DNA from 2 places in the Dietzia sp. CH92 genome. Region 1 is predicted to be linked to the other one. Evidence: riboswitches for the same ligand, from Rfam matches in the RefSeq annotation. Region 1 holds a riboswitch; the other holds the start of a gene.
What was found. Region 1 has a riboswitch for thiamine pyrophosphate ahead of RWK90_RS10460 (LLM class flavin-dependent oxidoreductase). Riboswitches for the same ligand answer to the same signal wherever they lie in the genome.
Positions count from the first base shown of each region.

Region 1 (4,621 bases):
AGATCCAGACGCACGGCCGCCCTCGGCGCAGCCCTGACTCTCGGGGCGCTGGGCCTGGCCGGCTGCATGACGACGACCGCGGCGCCCGCGGTGGAACCGACGTTCGCCGGACCGGTGCGCCTGGACGAGGTGATGGTCCAGCGGTTCGAGTACCCCACGCGTTACCCCTCGCCGGACCCCGACCAGAACTGGGCCGACCTCTACCTCCCGGCGGGCGACCAGAAGGTGGATTCCATCCCCCTGGCCGTGCTCATCCACGGCGGTTCCTGGCAGAAGGAGATCGGCGCGGGCTCGTTCGACCACCTCGCGCGCGAACTGGCCAGTCGCGGGATGGCGGTCTACAACATCGAGTACCGCCGTGTCGGTTCGGGCGGCGGGTGGCCCATCACCTTCCGCGACGTGGCCGATGCTCTCGACCACGTGAGCGAGGTCGACAAGAAGTTCCCCCAGATCACCACCGATGACGAGGTGGTGGTGGGGCACAGCGCCGGCGCTCAGCTCGCGGTCTGGGCCGGCACCCGGCACCTGCTCGAGGACGGCGAGGTCGGGGCCAGCCCGCGATTCCGCCCCACCCGGGTCATCTCCATCGCGGGACCGCTGGACATGGTGTACGCCGCCACCCACGGTGACGACAGGATCGTCACGGCCCTCGGCGGCACGCCCGACGAGGTGCCGAGTCGGTACACGTCGGTCGACCCCATCCAGAACATCGACACGGGCACCCCGGTCATCGCCCTCCACGGACGGCAGGACGTGACCGTGGCGCCGGAGAACTCGCTCCGCTACGTGGACGAGGTCACCCGCCGAGGCGGGCGGGCCAAGGCCGTCATGTTCGAGGACGAGGACCACACCTCGATCGTGTCCGGCAAGTCCCGCTCGTACACGCGCGTGCTGGAGATCATCCGTTACGTCTCGGCCTCGGACCTGCGCGAGACCACCGCCTGAGCCCACCGCGGTGGGCCGCCGCCTCTGCGGAAGTGGAGGGATTTGAACCCCCGGTGCTGTTCAGGCACGCTCGCTTTCAAGGCGAGTGCATTCGGCCGCTCTGCCACACTTCCCCGCCGTGAGCCGCGACACGCGCGGCCGCGTGGTTCCACGTGGAACCACGCTGTACGGCGTGGCCCATGCTAGTTCACCCGACCCGCCCGCACGCAGTCCGGCTACGGTCGAGGGCATGAAGGCCATCGCGTACGAGAACGGTCCCGACTCCCTGCACCTGACCGAGGTCCCCGACCCGGTCCCCGCCGAGGGCGAGGTGCTCATCGACGTGGCGGCCTCGGCCGTCAACCGGGCCGACCTGCTGCAGACCAAGGGCCACTATCCTCCCCCGCCGGGCGCCTCGGAGATCCTGGGACTCGAGTGCTCGGGCCGGATCTCGGCGGTCGGTGAGGGCGTGGAGGGCCTCGCCGTGGGCGACGAGGTGTGCGCGCTGCTCGCCGGCGGCGGGTACGCCGAGAAGGTCGCGGTGCCCGCGGGCCAGGTCATGCCCGTTCCGGCGGGGGTCTCGCTGCACGAGGCGGCGTCCCTTCCCGAGGTGGCGTGCACGGTGTGGTCGAACCTCGCCATGACGGGCGGCCTCGGCCGCGGGCTCCTCGCCGCGGACGCCCACTGGGGCGAGGTGGAGCTGGGGGCGCCGCGGGTGCTCATCCACGGGGGCGCGGGGGGCATCGGGTCCCACGCGATCCAGGTCTGCCGCGCCCTGGGCGCCCGGGTGGCCACGACGGCCGGTGGCCCGGAGAAGGTGCGGATGTGTCGGGAGCTGGGCGCCGACCTGGTGATCGACTACCGGGAGGAGGACTTCGTCGACCGGGTGAGGGAATGGACCGACGACGACGAGCGGGGCCGTGGCGTCGATCTGGTCCTGGACGTGATGGGCGCGAAGTACCTCGAGCGGAACATCTCCTCCCTGGCGCCGGACGGTCGCGTGATCGTCATCGGACTCCAGGGCGGGGTGAAGGGGGAGCTCAACCTGGGCGCGTTGCTGCCCAGGAGGGCCGGCGTCCTCGCCACGAACCTCCGGGCGCGTCCCGTGGACGGCCCGGGCGGGAAGTCCGGCATCTGCCGCGAGGTCGTGGACCAGGTGTGGCCGATGGTCGCCGCCGGCGATGTCACCACGCGCGTCTCGCGGGAGATCCCGATGGCCCGCGCCGCCGAGGCCCTGGCGTTGCTGGAGTCCGGGGAGTCCCACGGCAAGATCCTGTTGACCCTGGACTGAACGCCACCCTCTAAGGTCGAGGACACGACACGGGGTGCCGCCCAGAAGGGGGCGGCTGAGATGAGACCCGTTGAACCTGCTCCGGGTAGTTCCGGCGAAGGGATGTCCTCATGCTGCATTTCAATGCGTTCCTCTTCGGCTGCGGCCACCATTCCGCCGCGTGGCGCCGCCCCGGCTCCCCTGTGGAGCGCCTCGGCGACATCGCGTACTGGGAGGAGCTCGCGCGGACGGCGGAGCGGGGCTGCCTCGACGCGGTGTTCTTCGCCGACGGCCACTCGGTGGGTGACCCGGCCAGCGGCTCGTGGTGGTTCCTGGAGCCGCTGACCGCCCTGTCGGCGATGGCCCGGGCCACGGAACACGTCGGTCTGGTGAGCACGGTGTCCACGACGTTCTTCACCCCGTTCCACGCCGCGCGCATGCTCGCTTCCCTGGACCACATCAGCGGCGGGCGGGTCGGTTGGAACGTGGTGACCTCGATGTTCGACGCCGAGGCCCGCAATCACGGGATGGAGGCACTGCCCGGGCACACCGAGCGGTACGAGCGGGCCGAGGAGTTCGTCGAGGCCGCGCTGGCCTTGTGGGACTCGTGGGATGCCGACGCGCTGCTCCTGGACCGGGCCGGACTGTGGGCCGACCCGGCGAAGGTCCGGCCGGTGCACCACCGCGGCGAGCACTTCCTGGTGGACGGGCCGCTCACCGTGCCCCGCTCGCCGCAGGGCCGGCCGGTGCTGTTCCAGGCGGGCTCGTCCGGGCCGGGCCGGGACCTGGCGGCCCGGTACGCCGAGGGGATCTACGCCGTGGCGTACGACGACGAGGCGGCGTCGGCGTACGGCTCGGATGTGAGGCGTCGTGCCCGGGCCGCGGGCCGCGCCGGGGATGGCCTGGTCATCATGCCGGGGCTCGTCACGTACGTGGGCTCGACCGAGGCCGAGGCCAGACGCAAGAAAGCCGACCTCGACGCTCTGCTGCCCGTGGAGGAGTCACTCGCGCAGCTGTCCATGTTCACCGGCCAGGACTGCTCGGGGTGGGAGCTCGACGCCCCCGTCCCGGCCCTCCCGCCGCTGTCGGAGTTCACGGGGCCGCAGGGGCGCTACGAGACGATCCTGCGGATCGTCCGCAAGGACTCCCCCACGGTGCGCGAGCTGCTGGGCACCCTCGCCGCGGGCGGCGGTCACTGCACGATGATCGGCACCCCGGAGTCGATCGCCGACGAGATCGAACGCTGGTACCGGGTGGGCGCGGCGGACGGGTTCAACCTCATGCCGCCCGGCTACCCGGACGGGCTCGAGGAGTTCGTGGACCACGTGATCCCGGTCCTGCAGCGCCGCGGACTGTTCCGCACGAGCTACGACGGGGCGTCGACTCTCCGGGAGCTGCTCGCCCGGTAGGCCGCCTCGGCGGGGGCCGCCGCCGTCGTCACGGCGTCAGCGGCCGTCGGCCCGCGCCGGGAGTCGGTCGAGCGCCTCCAGCGTCTCGTCGCACCACCGCAGCCAGGTCCGTTCCTCCTCGATGCCCAGGGTGAGGACGCGGTGCTGCAGGACGCCGCGAGGGTCCGACGGGTCGACGGCGGAGAAGTCCCGCTGTTCGATCTCGAGGTTGCGCTCGAGATTCTCCTGCCGCCGACGGCGGTGGTGCTCGAGCGCCCGGCGCACCTCGTCGGTCCGGCCCGTCGCGGCGGCGGCCCGGACGCGGACCGCGAGGGTCGACCGCGTCACGTCCGGGGCGTCGTCCTCACCGATCCAGTCGATCAACGACCGGCGGCCGTCGTCGGTGACCGCGAACCGCCGGGGCTGGCCGCGGCGGGGCGGTCCGTCCTGCGGGAGTTCGCGGATGAGGCCGGCCGCGGCGAGCTTGTCGAGCTCGCGGTAGATCTGCTGGTGGGTGGCGGGCCAGAAGTAGCCGATCGACCTGTCGAAGCGTCGGGCGAGCTCGATCCCGCTGCCGTCCCGTTCGGTGAGCGACGTGAGGATCGCGAACTTCAGCGACACCGGTTCAGCGCAGCGCGGTAATGCCGGAGGTGAGCTCGTCGAGGGCCTCGACGTACTCGCCGCGCAGGCGGTCGACCAGGTCGCGGACGGTCCCGGTCCCGCGGACCGCGCCCACGCCCTGACCCGCGCCCCAGATGTCCCGCCACGCCTTGGAATCGGACGCGCCCCCGGAGCCGAAGTCCATGGCCGAGGGGTCGGACTCCGGCAGGCCGTCCGGGTCGAGCCCCGCGGCCTCGATGCTGCCGCGCAGATAGTTGCCGTGGATGCCGGTGAAGAGGTTGCTGTAGACGATGTCGTCCGCGGTGCTGTCGACGATCATCTGCTTGTAGGCGTCGGTGGCACGGGACTCCTCGGTCGCGAGGAACGCCGAGCCCACGTACGCCAGGTCGGCGCCGGCGGCCCGCGCGGCGAGGATCGA
Region 1 covers NZ_JAVHXC010000004.1:232,338-236,958, forward strand. Annotated here, with positions in the region: gene RWK90_RS10445 (alpha/beta fold hydrolase) at 67-945, shown strand; tRNA gene RWK90_RS10450 (tRNA-Ser) at 973-1,058, opposite strand; gene RWK90_RS10455 (NAD(P)H-quinone oxidoreductase) at 1,175-2,215, shown strand; TPP riboswitch at 2,236-2,335, shown strand; gene RWK90_RS10460 (LLM class flavin-dependent oxidoreductase) at 2,326-3,603, shown strand; gene RWK90_RS10465 (PadR family transcriptional regulator) at 3,640-4,203, opposite strand; gene RWK90_RS10470 (nitronate monooxygenase family protein) at 4,208-4,621, opposite strand, start outside.

Region 2 (4,621 bases), on a different contig from region 1:
GCGCAGGTAGACCCCGAACTTCGAGCCGTTCTCGCGGGCGAGCGACCGCAGGATGCCGCGATCGTGAGGCAGGTCGGCCTGCGGCAGGGTCACCATGCGGCAGCGTGAGATCCGCATGACGACCTCGCATTCCACCTCGCCGACGGCCAGGCGGCGACCCACCCAGTCGAACTCGGGGTGCCCGCCTCCGGGCGCGTCGGCGTCCGCACCCGCGCCGGATCCCTCCGACTCGTGCTGAACGATGATGTTCTTGCGGAACCGGCGGGGATCGATCACCGAGTCCGGAAGCGCGGACTGCAGTGACCGGAGTGCGGTACTGGTCAGCAGCGACAACGGCAGGGCGTCGAAGTACGTGCCGCGCGGGCTGGCGTAGTCCTCCAACTCGGCGAGGACGTCCGCGGGCATCCCCGTGAACTCCGGGAAAGGGTCATCGGGTCCGAGGCCGAGCTGAGACCGCAGGTCCGCCTCGTCGACGGCGAGGCGCCGGTAGTGCTCGTGGTCGTCCGCCGGCCGGCGCGGATGCAGGCTGACCCGCCGACCCAGCGCGGCCGAGAGCAGTTCGTGGACCCGGTCGTCGTCGCTCCGCACCGTCGAACCGTCCGGGAACTCGATCTCGACCGGCGGCGTGGCGTCGGCGAGGGGCTCCTCGAGGTAGCGGGCGTGGAACCGGAGGAGGTCCGCGAGCTTCTTGGCGCTGCGGATCTCACCGGCCTCCTCGTCCCGCACGACCCAGCCACGGTCACCGGGCAACCCCCAGCTCTCGGTCACGGCGGTCTCGGTGATGCGGTCACCCCGCATCGACTTGACGGGGTAACGCCACAGCTCAGAGACCACGCCCACTCTCATGGAGGCCAGCCTAGGTTCCGGGGGCGGCCGTGGTGACGGATCTGACGTTGCCCACCAGGGTGCCGCGTGCGAGCCTGAGAAACAGAGCCCCGGCCCGGGGCCTCCGGACGAGGGGTGCCGTACCCGGTGTGCGACAAGACGGCCCGCAGGAGGCTGTCATGGCGTGGGTCGTACTCGTTCTGTCCGGAGTTCTGGAGGCGGTGTGGGCCACGGCGCTCGGCCGCTCGGAGGGGTTCACGCGACTGTGGCCCTCGGCCGTGTTCGGCGTCGCGTTGGTCGTGAGCATGGTCGGTCTGGCCTACGCGATGCGCGACCTGCCCGTGGGCACCGCGTACGCGGTCTGGGTCGGCATCGGTGCCTCGCTGACCGTCGTCTACGCGATGGTCACCGGTGCGGAACCCGTCTCGGCCGCGAAAGTGCTGTTCCTCGCGATGATCGTCGGCGGCGTGGTCGGACTCAAGGCCGTCAGTTGATCCATCGGGCATGCCCGAAGGGCCGCACGATGTCGTAGCCCGGCCGTACGGTGGGCTGCACCGCACCCGAGCTCGCCGATCCGCCGAGTCCGAGAGCGGGCCGAGTCCACAAGGAAGGTTCTCCTCCTATGACCGCAATCAGCACCGTCGACCGCGGACCACGCGTGGTCGCCCGCAGCGTCACCGTGAACGCACCCGCCGAGGAACTGTTCGCCCTCGTCAACGATCCCCGGAAGCACGGGCTCGTCGACGGCTCCGGAACCGTGCGGGACAACGTCCAGGGGCCGTCGACCCTTCATGCCGGGGCCAAGTTCACCACCGCGATGCGGATGTACGGCGTGCCCTACCGCATCACCTGCACGGTGACCGAATACCGCGACACCCCCACCCGGAAGGTGATCGAGTGGGCGCATCCCGCCGGTCACCGGTGGCGCTGGGAGTTCACCCCGGCCCCGGGCGGGAGGACCGAGGTCGTGGAGAGTTTCGACAACCGGCCGTCCAAGCTGGGGAAGTTCTTCGAGATCGTCGGCGTGGACAAGCAGAACGCGGCGGGCATCACCGAGACGCTGTCGAAGCTCGCGGCGAAGTACGAGACCGCGACGTGATCACGCGCTGACACGCGCTCCACAGATCAGTGCGGGTGCCGCCTGGTCCTCCCGCCCGGTGATCTAAGGTGGTCGGCGACACGGGGTGCTGCCCATCCGGGCGGCTGAGATCACACCCGTCGAACCTGATCTGGGTAGTTCCAGCGAAGGAATGTCGATACGGCGCACACCGCCCGTCACCGCGGGTCGTGGCGCCGCCGCCCGACCACCGCGCACCGGCGTGGTCGACGAGCGGAGCCACATCGTCACCCTCGCCGGGACCACCGGGAAGTGAGTGGCAGTGAACAGCGGACACAGTGTGCGAATCGACGAGCAGGTCGTCCTGGTCACCGGCGGAGCCCGCGGACTCGGTGCAGACATCAGTCGCGCCTTCTCCCGCGAAGGCGCTCTCGTCGTCGTCAACTATCACCGCAGCGAGGCCGCCGCCGACGACCTCGTCCGCGAACTCGGCACCGACCGGACCATCGCCCTCCGCGCCGATGTCACCGACGACGACCAGGTGCGCGCCCTCGTCGACGCCGCGCGCGCCCACTTCGGCGCCCCCGTCACCACGGTCATCAACAACGCGCTCGTCGACTTCTCGTTCAACGGCGACGCCCGCCCCCGCCCCGACGCGCTGACCTGGGGCGATTTCGACGCCCAGTTGCGCGGAGCCGTCAAGGCCACGCTCGCCACCACCCAGGCCACGCTGCCGGGAATGCGGGAGGCCGGCTCCGGACGGATCGTGAACATCGGCACCAACCTGTTCCAGCACCCCGTCGTGCCGTACCACGACTACACCGCCGCCAAGGCCGCCGCGCTGTCCCTGACCCGGACCCTCGCCGCCGACCTCGGACCCGACGGCATCACGGTGAACATGGTCTCCGGCGGACTCCTCCAGACCACCGACGCCAGCGCCGCCACACCCGCCGAGGTGTTCGACCTCATCGCCTCCGGGACCCCACTGCGGCGTGCGATCACCCCGGCCGAGCTCGCCGACGCCGTGCTGTTCTTCGCCTCCCCGTGGGCGCGTGCGGTGACCGGGCAGAACCTCATCGTGGACGGGGGACTGGTCAACGGGTGAGGCCGGGCCGGGCCCTCCGAAATCCGCTACTCCGCCTCGGAATCCGCTACTCCCGTGGAGGTAGCGGATCCGCCGGCGGAGTAGCGGATTGTGTGCTGGACGGGCCGACTGCCCGTTGTGCAGGGTCTCGGATCAGGGAGTGCCGGTGCCCTCGTCGGCGGCGGGGGAGGTGTTGGTGCCGCCGTCGTTGATCTCGAAGCGGGTCCACTTGCCGTCCATGTCGACCTCCATGGCGTACCCGAGCGCGTCGTCCGGGACCTCGACCGTCTTGAACCAGTCGTACGCCTTGGTGTCGTCAGCGAACTCCTTCTCGTCGATCACGTTCTGGTCGGGGTCAATCACGCGGTAACGGGGCATGCTTGCTCCTTCGTCTCGAGGGAAGTCTGCGGTCCTCCGCAGTGTCGGTGATTCGTGGCGAGGTCGCATCCGGACGGGGCGCGTACGGTCGGAATCCCGACGACCCAGGAGGCCTGCCGTGACCACCGATCCGAACGCCCAGCCGCTCATCGACCCCACCACCAAATACGAGGTCGACATCCCCCTGCAGTCGCAGCCCGTACCGGGGCTGGCCTCCGAGCTGGAGCCGCCCGCCGATCACGGCGAGACCTCCTACGTCGGCCACGGAAGACTCACCGGCCGCCGCGCGCTCATCACCGGCGGCGACTCGGGGATCGGCCGCGCGGTGGCGATCGCCTACGCCCGCGAAGGCGCCGACGTGGCGATCGGCTACCTCCCGTCCGAGCAGTCCGACGCCGACGAGGTCGCCCGACTGGTCCGTGAGGCGGGCCGCACCTGCGTCCTGCTGCCCGGCGATGTCGGCGACGAGCAGGTGGCGCGGGGGATCGTCCGCGACGCCGTGGCCGGACTCGGCGGGATCGACGTGCTGGTGCTCAACGCCGCCCGGCAGACGTACGTCGAGAACCTCGAGGACCTCAGCTCCGAGCAGTGGGCGGAGACGATGAACGTCAACATCTCGGCGCCGTTCTGGATGATGCAGGAGGCACTTGGTCATCTGCAGCCGGGCGCGAGCGTCATCTTCACCTCGTCGGTACAGGCGTACACCCCGTCCCCGGGCCTGGTGGACTACGCCACCTCCCGCGCGGCGGTGAACACCATGTCCAAGGCGCTCGCGCAGCAACTCGCGCCGCGGGGGATCCGCGTGAACGCGGTGGCGCCCGGCCCGTTCTGGACGGCGCTGCAGGTGACCGGCGGGCAGAAGCCCGAGAAGCTGCCGTACTTCGGTCAGAAGAACCCTCTCGGCCGCCCCGGCCAGCCGGTCGAGATGGCCGGCGCGTACGTCTACCTGGCCTCGGAGGAGTCCTCGTACACGACCGGCAACACCCTCTCGGTGACCGGCGGTGCGCCCACGCCCTGACGGCGGGCCCTGCAGGGCAGCGCGTGCGGGGCGAACCGGGACTCCGCCGAGGGCATGAACACAGCCGCCCCCGCCGATGGCGTCTGGCGCGCACCGCGGTGCGGGCGAGACGCCATCGGCGGGGGCGGCTGCGGATGTGGCGGGCAGGGGCGGGGGCGAGACGCCATCGGCGGGGGCGGCTGCGGATGTGGCGGGCAGGGGCGGGGGCGGGACGCCATCGGCGGGAGCGGCTGTCGCCGAAATGAGCGACGCGCGCCGC
Region 2 covers NZ_JAVHXC010000002.1:419,934-424,554, reverse strand. Annotated here, with positions in the region: gene RWK90_RS05375 (MOSC domain-containing protein) at 1-846, opposite strand, end outside; guanidine-III (ykkC-III) riboswitch at 928-994, shown strand; gene RWK90_RS05370 (multidrug efflux SMR transporter) at 1,005-1,319, shown strand; gene RWK90_RS05365 (SRPBCC family protein) at 1,448-1,924, shown strand; TPP riboswitch at 1,996-2,093, shown strand; gene RWK90_RS05360 (3-oxoacyl-ACP reductase) at 2,223-2,987, shown strand; gene RWK90_RS05355 (hypothetical protein) at 3,120-3,344, opposite strand; gene RWK90_RS05350 (SDR family oxidoreductase) at 3,463-4,362, shown strand.
Region 2: another riboswitch for thiamine pyrophosphate. It lies ahead of RWK90_RS05360 (3-oxoacyl-ACP reductase); the one in region 1 lies ahead of RWK90_RS10460 (LLM class flavin-dependent oxidoreductase).